Regions from separate parts of the Rahnella sp. EDr1-12 genome, predicted to be linked through region 2. Evidence: predicted binding sites of a transcription regulator. Region 2 holds the regulator's gene; each other region holds the start of a gene.
The links. The regulator PhoB, encoded in region 2, activates phosphate uptake and scavenging genes when phosphate is short. The targets are predictions, from matches to a motif close to CTGTCATAAAACTGNCNNAT.
Positions count from the first base shown of each region.

Region 1: a site for PhoB is predicted at 1,511-1,530, ahead of pstS (phosphate ABC transporter substrate-binding protein PstS). Genes of this name have one in related genera too.
Region 3: a site for PhoB is predicted at 1,754-1,773, ahead of ACO0U8_RS01230 (phosphoethanolamine transferase). Genes of this name have one in related genera too.
Region 4: a site for PhoB is predicted at 1,923-1,942, ahead of phnC (phosphonate ABC transporter ATP-binding protein). Genes of this name have one in related genera too.

Region 1 is NZ_JBLZNY010000004.1:352,967-356,115, forward strand. It holds gene pstC (phosphate ABC transporter permease PstC) at 1-269, opposite strand, end outside; gene pstS (phosphate ABC transporter substrate-binding protein PstS) at 364-1,404, opposite strand; partial or broken gene rluF (23S rRNA pseudouridine(2604) synthase RluF) at 1,615-2,340, opposite strand; gene glmS (glutamine--fructose-6-phosphate transaminase (isomerizing)) at 2,441-3,149, opposite strand, start outside.
Region 2 is NZ_JBLZNY010000001.1:1,291,930-1,295,078, reverse strand. It holds gene sbcD (exonuclease subunit SbcD) at 1-777, opposite strand, end outside; gene phoB (phosphate response regulator transcription factor PhoB) at 994-1,683, shown strand; gene phoR (phosphate regulon sensor histidine kinase PhoR) at 1,705-3,024, shown strand.
Region 3 is NZ_JBLZNY010000001.1:297,941-301,089, reverse strand. It holds gene ACO0U8_RS01235 (LysR family transcriptional regulator) at 1-94, shown strand, start outside; gene ACO0U8_RS01230 (phosphoethanolamine transferase) at 119-1,747, opposite strand; gene lpxA (acyl-ACP--UDP-N-acetylglucosamine O-acyltransferase) at 2,130-2,918, shown strand; gene ACO0U8_RS01220 (DUF2891 domain-containing protein) at 2,940-3,149, opposite strand, start outside.
Region 4 is NZ_JBLZNY010000001.1:949,358-952,506, forward strand. It holds gene phnD (phosphonate ABC transporter substrate-binding protein) at 47-979, opposite strand; gene phnC (phosphonate ABC transporter ATP-binding protein) at 1,046-1,882, opposite strand; gene dld (D-lactate dehydrogenase) at 2,045-3,149, shown strand, end outside.

The DNA.
Region 1 (3,149 bases), on a different contig from region 2:
ACGGCAATCAGCAAGGCGATAATCGAGGTCACCACGGTGCCGTAAATCGGTACCAGTGCGCCGAATTGTTCGTTCGGGGCATCCCAGGTTTTAGTCCACAGGAAGGATAAACCAAACTTTTCGATGCTTGGAAGGGAAGCAATAAACAGCGAGACGATAATACCGCCCAGCATTAATAACACGATCAGCGCAGCCAGTTTGACCAGCGCGCCGAAGATGATGTCACCGTTTTTGCTTGGTGCCTTAATAGCCGGCTTGTATTCAGCCATACCACTCTCTTTTAATTCAGATTTAATTCCCTCCCCGGCCGGAGAGGGAATGAAGCAGAAGACTTGTACTCTATATCAGACGTAAGGTCAGATCCTAGTACAGTGCTTTACCGCTGGAATCTTTAATGTTGGTTTTCCAGGCTGCGCGGATCTGTTCAACAACAGAGTCAGGCAGTGCGGCGTAATCCAGATCGGTCGTCAGTTTGTTGCCGTTTTTGTAAGCCCAGTCGAAGAACTTCAGCACTTCAGTGCCTTTCGCTGCATCGGCCTGGTCTTTGTAAATCAGGATGAAGGTGGTGGAGCTGATTGGCCAGGCGTTATCACCTTTCTGATTCGTCAGATCCTGAGCGAAGGTTTTCTTCCAGTCAGCGCCTTTGGCTGCTGCGCTGAAGGATTCTTCCGTCGGAGAAATCGCTTTACCGTCAGCATCAACCAGTTTGGTGTATGCCAGGTTGTTCTGTTTAGCGTAAGCGTATTCTACGTAGCCGATGGAGCCTGGCAGACGCTGTACGAAGGCCGCGACGCCGTCGTTACCTTTACCGCCCAGACCGGTAGGCCAGTTAACGGTAGAACCTGAACCGATTTTCTCTTTCCACTCGTTGTTCACTTTCGCCAGATAGCTGGTGAACACGAAAGAGGTGCCTGAACCATCAGCACGGCGAACGACCGCGATGTTGGTGTCTGGCAGTTTCACGCCCGGGTTCAGCTTAGTGATCGCCGCGTCGTTCCACTTTTTGATTTTGCCGAGATAGATATCACCCAGCGTTGCGCCGTCCAGCGTCAGCTGACCGGATGTGATCCCAGGGATGTTTACCGCCAGTACCACACCACCGATTACGGTTGGGAACTGGAACAGGCCATTTTTGTTCAGATCTTCTTCTTTCATCGGCGCATCAGAGGCACCGAAATCGACAGTCTTGGCAATAATTTGTTTCACGCCGCCGGAAGAACCGATGCCCTGATAGTTCACCTGGTTGCCGGTTTCTTTCTGGTAAGCATCCGCCCACTTGGCGTAAACAGGGGCAGGGAAGGTACCGCCAGCACCAGTCAGATTACTGGCAGCGAAAGCAGACATTGCTGTGAGGGAAAAAGTCGCTGCTACAAAACCGGCGACGGTGTTACGCATCAATTTCATGTTCCACTCCTGGTGGTTTTAAACTTCCCGACTTAATGTCGACGTTAATTAAAGTGTTTGGCACAGGAGGAAAATAGGACAATTAGGTGACAGTAAAATGTACGTTATATGACAGTTTTATGACAGTGGTCACAATTGGACCGAAGTGGGCAATACAGAGGAAACAAGGGATGCTTTTGGGGGTAAAACGGGCTTTCAGAGCGATTATTGGTCGGAAACCGAATGTTCGATACGCCTGAACAACTCACTCCGCTCCTCGCCGGTTAACTCGCGCGATTCCCCCGGCGGCAGTGCGGCAAGATGGATATTCATGATCCGCACGCGTTCAAGCCGTGTGACTTCATAGCCAAAATATTTCGCCATGCGGCGGATCTGACGGTTAAGCCCCTGCACCAGGGTAATACGAAAGACGTCATCGGATTCTTTGATCACTTTGCAGGCTTTCGTTACGGTTCCCAAAATCGGGACGCCAGCGCTCAGACCGAGAATCAATGCGTCGGTCACCGGTTTGTTAACGGTCACCACGTACTCTTTTTCGTGATCATTACCGGCGCGCAGGATCTTATTCACGACATCGCCGTTATTGGTCAGCAGAATCAGCCCGTGGGAATCTTTATCCAGACGCCCGACAGGAAAAATGCGCTGGCTGTGACGGATGAGCAAACCGATGTTATCCGCCAGACCGTCATCCATTGTGGTGATGATCCCCACCGGTTTGTTCAGGGCGATCAGCACCAGGTCATCCTGGTCGCGCAGCCCGATCTGTTGACCATTCACGTTCACCACATCACCCGGAAATACTGGCGCGCCAAATCCCGCCTGCTTATCGTTGATAAAGACCAGCCCCTGCCCGACGTAACGATCGGCGTCACGGCGCGAACACATGCCGCTATCGCTTATGTATTTATTTATTCGAACGGAAGGAGTGGTCAGCATTCAGCAGTGCCTTTCAGTTAAAGGCGGACTATACCCTGTTGCTGCTCAGAAATAAAAAAAGCGCCCGCAAGGGGCGCTCAGCAACTGATGGGACAGATTGTTATTCTACCGTGACGGACTTCGCCAGGTTACGTGGCTGGTCTACGTCAGTCCCTTTAATCAGCGCGACATAATAGGACAGCAGCTGTAGCGGAACGGTGTAGAAAATCGGTGCAACAATCTCTTCAACGTGAGGCAACTGGATGATTTTCATGCCTTCGCTGTCGGTGAAACCGGCATTCTGATCGGCGAAGACATACAGCAGGCCACCACGGGCGCGCACTTCCTCGATATTCGACTTCAGTTTTTCCAGCAGTTCATTATTTGGCGCAATCACGATCACCGGCATATCGGCGTCAATCAGCGCCAGCGGGCCATGTTTCAGCTCGCCAGCAGCATAGGCTTCTGCATGAATGTAAGAGATCTCTTTGAGCTTCAGCGCACCTTCCATCGCGATCGGGTATTGATCGCCACGACCGAGGAACAGGGCGTGATGCTTGTCAGAGAAACCTTCTGCCAGAGATTCGATGGTTTTATCCAGCGATAACATCTGTTCAATACGCGCAGGCAATGCCTGAAGTGCATGAACAATATCGTGCTCGACCTGAGGCGCCATGCCTTTCAGACGGCCCATACGCGCTACCAGCATCAGCAGAACGGTAAGCTGAGTGGTGAACGCTTTGGTGGAAGCCACGCCGATTTCAGTGCCCGCTTTGGTCATCAGCGCCAGATCGGATTCACGCACCAGCGAGGAACCGGCAACGTTACAG
Region 2 (3,149 bases):
TTTGGCTTTGCTCAGCTCATCAAAACTGAGCGGAATAGGGGAACCGCTGTAACGGATATGTTCCGTTTTCGCCACGCACTGCGCGCGGTGGATATGTCCGAGCGCCACGTAATCTACCGGCGGGAACGCCTGCGCCGGAAAGGCATCGAGAGTTCCTATATAGATGTCGCGCACGGAATCAGAGGTGCTGACGCCAACGGTGGTCAGATGGCCGGTGGCGATGATTGGCAGCGGCAGACCCAGTTGGTCGCGTTTGGCCTGCGCAGCGTGCCACAGCGCATCATAATGCGCGGCAATGGCTTCCTGTAAGGCCAGCTGTTTGTCGCTGCCGGATTGCCCTGCCTGACTGGCGATTAAATCGCGCGGGCGTAAAAAGGGGATCGCACAGAGTACGGCTCCCGGCGTACCATTGCGCTGATTTAACACCAGCACTTGCTCAGACAGATCTTCGCCGACGGTGGCGATCACCCGGGTATTGAGACAGGAAAGCAGCTCGCGGGACTCATTTAACGTGGCGACGGAGTCATGATTACCCGCCAGCACAATCAGCTGACAGCCGGTGCGTTGTAATTCCACCACGAAGCGGTTATACAGTTCGCGGGCATAGCTCGGCGGTGAGCCGGTATCGAAAATGTCACCGGCCACGATCACGGCATCAACCTGATGATTTTCCACCTGTTCCGTCAGCCAGCGCAGAAAGGCCTGGTGCTCGGCGGCGCGGCTTTTGGTAAAGAAATACTGGCCAAGATGCCAGTCTGAGGTGTGGATCAGGCGCATGAAACTCCCTGTGGTTCGCGGTGCGGTAACAATGGCGCAAAGTATAAACGCCGACGGGGGACGATGTCCTGAGAAAATCGGACGCATTTCAGCAAGATGGCTGTTAAATTGCCGGGTAATGAACCATCCTTTCTATTCATAAATCTGTCACAAAACTGACGCATAATGGCGCCCGCAATCAAATAAAAGATCGCTAACCTATTGGCAGGACCTACGATGGCTAGACGTATATTAGTGGTTGAAGACGAAGCTCCTATTCGTGAAATGGTGTGTTTTGTACTGGAACAAAATGGCTATCAGGCTGTTGAAGCTGAAGATTTTGATTCCGCGGTGGCCCAGCTGGTCGAGCCTTATCCTGAGCTTATCCTGCTCGACTGGATGTTACCGGGCGGTTCCGGTATTCAGTTTATTAAGCACCTTAAACGTGAAGCCCTGACCCGCGAAATCCCGGTGATGATGCTGACCGCACGCGGTGAAGAAGAAGATCGGGTGCGCGGCCTCGAAGTGGGTGCCGATGATTACATCACCAAACCGTTTTCTCCGAAAGAACTGGTTGCCCGCATCAAAGCGGTAATGCGCCGCATTTCTCCGATGGCGGTGGAAGAAGTGATCGACATGCAGGGGCTGAGCCTGGATCCTTCCTCTCACCGGGTGATGGCCAACGAGCAGGCGCTCGACATGGGGCCGACCGAATTCAAATTATTACACTTCTTTATGACCCACTCAGAACGTGTTTACAGCCGCGAACAGTTGCTGAATAACGTCTGGGGCACTAACGTTTATGTGGAAGATCGCACCGTGGACGTGCATATTCGTCGTTTACGTAAAGCGCTGGAAACCAGTGGACATGACAGAATGATTCAGACTGTCCGTGGCACGGGATACCGTTTCTCAACGCGTTATTAATCCCCACAGCGGAGAATCTGTGTGTTAGAACGTTTGTCATGGAAACGGCTGGCCGGCGAATTTTTCCTCTTCTGCCTGCCAGCGATCATTCTCGGCATTTTTGTTGGCCATTTTGGCTGGCTTCTCTTTGCGTCGCTGCTGGCGGCGCTGGGCTGGAACTATTACAACCAGCTTAAACTCTCACATTGGCTGTGGCTTGACCGCAGCATCACCCCGCCAAACGGGCGCTGGAGCTGGGAGCCGCTGTTCTACGGGCTGAACCAGATGCAGATGCGTAACCGTCGTCGTCGTCGCGAATTAGGGCAATTAATTAAACGTTTTCGCAGCGGTGCAGAATCGTTACCTGATGCGGTGGTGCTGACCACCGAAGAGGGCAATATTTTCTGGTGTAACGGTCTGGCGCAGGAACTGCTCGGCTTTCGCTGGCCGGAAGACAACGGGCAGCACATCTTTAATCTTTTGCGCTACCCGGAGTTTCGCGCCTGGATCCAGGCACGTGATTTCAGCCGTGCACTGAATCTTCAGCTGAATAATGAGCATTACGTGGAGTTTCGCGTGATGCCTTATTCTGAAGGGCAATTACTGATGGTGGCGCGGGATGTCACGCAGATGCGTCAGCTCGAGGGCGCGCGACGCAACTTCTTCGCTAACGTCAGCCATGAGCTGCGTACGCCGCTGACCGTTTTGCAGGGCTATCTGGAAATGATGGAAGACGCCAAGCTGGAAGAGCCGTTTCGTTCCAAAGCGCTGGATACCATGCAGGAGCAGACGCGACGCATGGACGGGCTGGTAAAACAGTTGCTGACGCTGTCGAAAATAGAAGCCTCTGCCAATATGGATTTGCACGAGAAAGTCGATATTCCGGTGATGCTCGGCATGCTGGAGCGTGAAGTGCAGACGCTGAGCGGCGGCCAGCATGAGGTCGTATTCCGCATAAACGACAAGCTGAAGGTCTTTGGCAACGAAGATCAACTGCGCAGCGCGGTTTCCAATCTGGTGTACAACGCGGTGAATCACACCCCGGCGGGCACCCGCATTGAAGTCAGCTGGCAGCAAACGCCGCACGGCGCGCAGTTCCAGATAAGCGACAACGGGCCGGGTATTGCGCCTCAGCACCTTCCGCGCCTGACCGAACGTTTCTATCGCGTAGACAAAGCGCGCTCCCGCCAGACCGGCGGCAGCGGGCTGGGCCTGGCGATCGTCAAACATGCCCTGAGCCACCACAACGCCAGGCTGGAAGTCATGAGCGAAGTGGGTGTCGGCACCCGCTTTATGTTTACGCTGGCGCCGCGGTTGATTGTTCCGCAAGACGCCGGTGCGCAAGCTTCCGTTAAGCCTTAACCCTCTCAAGCCTGTTATCTGCGGATTTCAGGCTTTCTTACTCTCTTCCAAATGAACATTTCCTCTAAATGAACATTCTTCCCACTAACGTGAATTTTATTCACGTCCCATGAAGATTCCTCTGT
Region 3 (3,149 bases), 990 kb from region 2:
GTATATGGTGATGGATAAAGAATCACAAAACTTTGACCAGACGGTGCATGCCCTGTCGCAAAGCATTCTGGCGGCGTGTGGCCTGCTGCCCTGAAACGCCGGGCAGCAGGTGCTCAGATTAGGGTTTTTTGCAGGCCGCGAGGAGATCAAGCTGCGGATCCCGTGCGCTGGTCTGAACGTTCATGGCACTGAGCACGGTATGGAACAGATTATCCTGCGACACATCGTCCTTCGTGGCATGGGCTTGCAGGCATGACACATCAATACCCTGCGCTCTGGAATAGCCGTCAGATAACCAGAACAGCATAGGCACATGCGTCTGCTCGGCGGGCGCGACGCTGTACGGCGTGCCGTGCAGGTACAAACCATTTTCCCCCAGGGATTCGCCGTGATCGGACAGATAAATCACCGCCACGTTGTACTTATCCTGATATTGCTTCGCCTTTTCAATGACCTGTGACACCACATAGTCGGTGTAGTGCAGGGTATTGTCGTAGGTATTGACCAGCTGCTCCTGCGTGCAGTTTTCAATGTCACTGCGCGGGCAGTCTGGCATAAATTTACGGAATTCCGGCGGATAGCGTCTGGAGTAGGTGGGGCCGTGGCTGCCGATCAAATGCAGGCCGATCAGCGTATTCCTGCCATCCGGTTTGATGTCCTCATCGATATTTTGCAGCAGCGCCATGTCGTAACAGGTGTCGCCATCGCAATATTTACCGTCTTTTTGAGTATTGAGGGTGACGTTAGGCACGCGGTCACAAACGCCTTTACAGCCTTCGTCATTGTCTTTCCAGAACACGGAGACGCCCGCTTTATGCAGAATATCCAGCAGCCCTTCGCTGTTGCGCGCCCGGTTGGCGTCATAGCGGGTACGTTTCATGTCCGAGAACATGCAGGGCACCGAAATTGCCGTGGCCGTACCGCAGGAGGTCATGTGCGCAAAGAAGATCACATCGGGCATGGCCTGAGTGTATTCATTGGTCGGTTTCGCATACCCGTTAAAAGACTGATTCTGCGCACGGGCGGTTTCGCCGATCACCAGAAACACCAGGTTGGGTTTCTCGCCAGGTGTCTGCACCAGTCTGGCGTCGTTTCCGAGGGTTTGAAACGGCATTTTTGGCGTGAAGTAACGGTGATTCATGTACTGGAAGGCGCTGTAGAGGTAATTGGTCGGCACGATTTCCAGATTCAGGGTGCGGTTGTTACGGCCAACGGAGGCGTAATCTTTGTAGAACACCCCGGCGATGGAGGCAACGATCGCCAGTGACACCAACATCGACACCAGACGCACGCCCAGACGACGTAAACGCGTCTGATCATAGCTGACGGGCGTGAAGAACAGCACAATCGCCGGTATTACGCCGGTAAAGACAAACCACAGCACCACTTGCAGATTCAGATACGAAGACGCTTCGGCAGACTGCGTCTCCAGAATGTTTTCGATCATCCCCCGGTCAAACACCACCTGATAGGTCATCATGGCAAAACTGGCGAGGGCGCTCACCGGCAGTATGATGATGAAGAAAGGTTTAAGTAACGGGCGGAAGCTGAACGGCGTGAACACAAAGTTCAGCGCAAAGAAAAGTGCCACGGGGATGGTCAGTGCGAACGCCAGGCTGTAGGCAGGCAGCGCATGAAGAATGCGGTAAAAGTGTAACAAGATTGGCAGGTTAACGATAAACGTAAAATATAAGCTGAGCAGCAAAGTCAGCCAGAAGTAGCTGATCTTCGGAAATAAATGGCGCAATGAAAACTCCCAAAAAACTGAAGGATGCAGGCGTTAACGGACTGAAACCATAACGCACATAAATGAATTGTCGTGAATCATAATATTGCTAGCTTAAGAAAGCCTTAATAGAAGTGTCACAAAGGGTTCACAGCTCACATTTTTCAGAAAGGTTCAGAAAATAAATAAAATATAGTTGGCAGGGTTTAGCCCCCGTAACCCTTATGCTGGGCGGCATAGCAGGGAAATTGCGCAAAAAGCCATCAGCCTGTTTATACCTTTCTGAGTGCGACTTCCGACTCATTTTGATCTTCCCGCTGATTAATCCTCCCAGGTTTAATTTAACACTGACGATTTTGCGTCCGGCCCTGCATGCGGAGCGATTGTCAGAAGGATTTATGCGTTGATTTCATCTTCGGCCACAATTGCGGCCAGCAGTATCATCGAACCGGGTGTTGTTATCGGCCCGCACGTTGTTGTCGGCCCTTTCTGTTTTATCTCCACGGGTGTGCGGATAGGCGAAGGGTCAGTCATTGCCTCACATGTCGTCATTAACGGCGATACGTCTATCGGTCGTGAGAACCGAATCGGGATGGGATCGTCCATCGGCGAAGTCAGCCAGGATTTGAAATACAACGGCGAAGCGGCGAGCCTCGACATCGGCGACGGCAACGAGATTGGCCGTCACTCGACGCTGCATCGGGGCACAGAGCAGGGCGGCGGTGTCACGCGCATTGGCGATCAGAATATTTTTCAGGCGGGTGTGCACATCGGGCACGACTGTCAGGTGGGCAATCACACGTCAATGGGCGATCACAGCGGGCTGGCCGGTCACGTCACGCTGGGGGATTATTCGCAACTCGGCGCACTGTGTGCGGTGCATCAGTTTTGCATCGTCGGCACCGGTTCGCTGCTGCTGGACAACACCTGCGTGGTGCAGGACGTTCCGCCGTTTGTTGTGGCGAGTGGTAACCGCGCAGTTCCGCGCGGCATCAACGAACGCGCGCTGGCGTTTACCCGCGCGAATGCCGTTGAGCGGAAGGTGATCCGCCATCTGTACGATCTTTTATATCATCAGCAGGTGGCGGCAGACGTGGTGAAGCTTGAGATTGAACGGCTCAGCGCGGAGCACCCGATACTGTGCCAGTTCAATGATTTCTTTACCCGCTCGACGCGCGGAATTATCCGCTAACCGGCGGGATATAAAGGCCGGTCAGGCTTCCAGCGCCAGCAGGGCAAAGGTAGCCAGCCAGTGTTCGCCCATGTAATCGCTGTCGAGATTATCCAGTGCGCTGTGCAAATGCTCTTCCGCCGTGTGGCGTAAAAGGGCTGTGCGCGCGTCGCCTGCCGGTAACGCCGACGCGAGAGATCGCTGGCACCAGGCGCGGCTGAGGTTCAGACCGTCCAGATGCCCGATCTTGCC
Region 4 (3,149 bases), 340 kb from region 2:
AGATAATAATAATTCCTCCCCCTGAAAAGGAGGAGGAAACTACGGATTAACGACCGCCTTTAGTCAGCTCGCGCTTCATATCGATTATCTGCTGATATTCCGCCAGCGACGTTTCACCGATGTGTTGTTTACCGCCGACGGCTTTCACGAAGCAGGCGTGGTCTTCTTTATCCAGTTTCTTGATGGCAGAAACCAGCTTGGCTTTAAATGCCGGTGGCAAATCGCTGCGCACTAAAATCGGGCCGTTAGGGATCAGCGGAGATTCCCAGATGATACGGATTTTCTTCATCAGATCCGGATGGTCCATACGGATCATTCGGTTGAATGCCCCTGAGGTATAACCGGTTTCACGGTCACCAATCATTGAAGCCCAGGTCACCGCGCCTTCGAACTGGCCGTTCAGCACGCCAAGAATGTCCTGCTCATGGCCGCCGGAGAAGGTAACGCTGGAGAAGAAGTTGTTGTATTTATTATCCGTTGTGCCGCCAAACTCTTTCTTGAACGCCTGATTCGGGATCAGGTAACCGGAGGTGGAATCCGGGTCAGCGAAGCCAAAGGATTTACCTTTCAGATCAGAAATTTTCTGGTACGGGCTGTCGGCTTTGACCACGACAACCGAGTGATAGCCGCGGGATTTGTCAGTATCGTCGATCACAATACCCACCAGATCCACTGCTTTCGGGTTATTAATATAAACCGACGCGAAAGACGACGGAGACATACTTAATACCATGTCGACTTTCTTGCCTAATAAACCCTGAATAACACCTGAATAATCGGAGGAATTACGCAGTTTAGTATCCACATTTAATTCTTTATCGAAGAAATCTTTGACGCACTGATTATCCCCGATTTGCTGAGTCGCATTCTGCCCGCCCAAAATACCTAAGTTCAGTTCTTTAGGCGCATCTTCTGCCATGCCGTGCATTGCGGTAAAGGAACCTGCAACAAAGACTGCCAGACGTAATAACTTCTTCATGTAATGGTAACCTTGTGTAGATTGAGAGAAAGTAGAAATAAAGCGTGCCAAAATTGAGTCTTATAATTAAACCGCTACGGCTTCATGTTCCTCACCGTATAACTGATGCAGGATCCCGTCAGTTAACTGATCAGGATGACCATCAAATATAATTTGCCCTTTCGCAATGCCAATAACACGGGTGCAATAATCTTTCACCAGTTCGACGGAATGCAAATTCACCATCACTGCGATATTTTCTTCGCTGACTTTTTTCAGTGCATTCATGATGCGCAGGGTATTTTTTGGATCGAGAGAAGCAACGGGTTCATCGGCCAGCAAAATTTTGGGGTTTTGCATCAGTGCGCGACATATCGCCACCCGCTGCATCTGCCCGCCGGAAAGATTTTCGGCGCGTTGTAACGCATGCGGCAACATGTGCAGCCATTCCAGCAGGGAAATCGCCCGGGCGCGGTCTTCGTCGTTAAACTGGTTAAAGAATGATTTGAACGTTGAAGTATGGCTCAGACGCCCGAGCAACACGTTAGTCAGTACATCCAGACGCGGTACCAGGCAAAAATCCTGAAAAATCATGCCACAACCGGAACGCCAGCGGCGCAACGCTTTGCCGGTCAGCCCGGCAAGCTCCTGCTGTTCACCATTTTCGTAATGACACACCACGCTGCCGTCGGTTAACGGAATGGTGCCATTGAGAACGTGCAGCAGCGTAGATTTCCCTGCACCGGAGCGGCCAATCACCGCGACAAACTCACCGGCGTGCAGATCAAAATTAATGTCATCAAGAACCCGCTGGCCGGATTTGTAGGATTTCACCAGGCCTTTGACGTCGAGTACTTTGTTCAGATGCTGTGTCCCGGCCTGAGGATATTCAGCCTGTGCCAGCTTAAGTTGTGCTTGCGCCATGATGCTGTCTCTCGGTTGCTTTCATTATCTGGCGTTCATTAAGCGCGAGTTTTATGACACATCAATGACGATTTAATGGACAGCGCATGACAAAAAAGCGCGGGAATAAGTCTATGATTGTAGGGGTGCCAAATGCGCATCACGTCAAAAAAGGAAGATGAAATGGATAATCAGACACTCATCGCCGCATTGAAAGAGATTGCCGGCATCCGCCATGTTCTGACCGGTGACAGCAACACCGAGCGCTACCGTAAAGGGTTTCGCTCCGGCGGAGGCAAAGCGCTGGCGGTCGTATTCCCGCAGACATTGCTGCAACAGTGGCAACTGCTGAAAGTGTGCATCGCGGCCGATAAAATCGTCATCATGCAGGCTGCCAATACCGGCCTGACCGAAGGCTCGACGCCCAGCGGGGACGATTACGACCGCGACATTGTGATTTTCAGTACGCTGAAGCTGGATAAGATCCAGTTGCTCGACGGCGGCCATCAGGTGATAGGCTTTCCCGGCAGCACACTCTATAAGCTGGAGAAAATGCTCAAGCCATACAACCGGGAACCTCACTCGGTGATCGGATCATCCTGCATCGGTGCCTCCGTTGTCGGCGGGATCTGCAATAACTCCGGCGGTTCGCTGGTCAAACGCGGCCCGGCCTATACCGAAATGGCACTCTACGCACAGATAGATGAGCAGGGAGAGCTGAAGCTGATTAATCATCTGGGCATCAACCTCGGTGATACGCCTGAGGAGATCCTGACGCGTCTGGAAAAAGCGGAATATCTTGAAACCGATATCCTGCACGATAAGCGGCTGGCCTCCGATAACGAATACGCCTCACGCGTTCGTGAAGTGGATGCAGATACGCCGTCACGCTTTAACGCCGATCAGCGCCGGTTGTTTGAGGCCTCAGGTTGTGCCGGAAAGCTGGCGGTATTTGCGGTACGCCTCGACACTTTCCCGGCAGAAACCCAGCAGCAGGTGTTTTACATCGGCACCAATGACACCGCCGTCCTCACTGAACTGCGCCGTCAGATCCTGCGTGACTTCACTCATCTGCCTGTTGCGGGCGAATACATGCATCGTGACATTTTCGATATCACCGAAGTCTATGGCAAAGACACCTTCATGATGATCGACAAACTTGGCACCGATAAAATGCCGGATATGTTTACCGCCAAAGGTAAATTCGATGCCCACGCCAGCAAAGTGCCTTTTCTGCCGAAAAACTTCAGCGACCGCGTCATGCAATGCCTGAGCAAAGCCCTGCCCA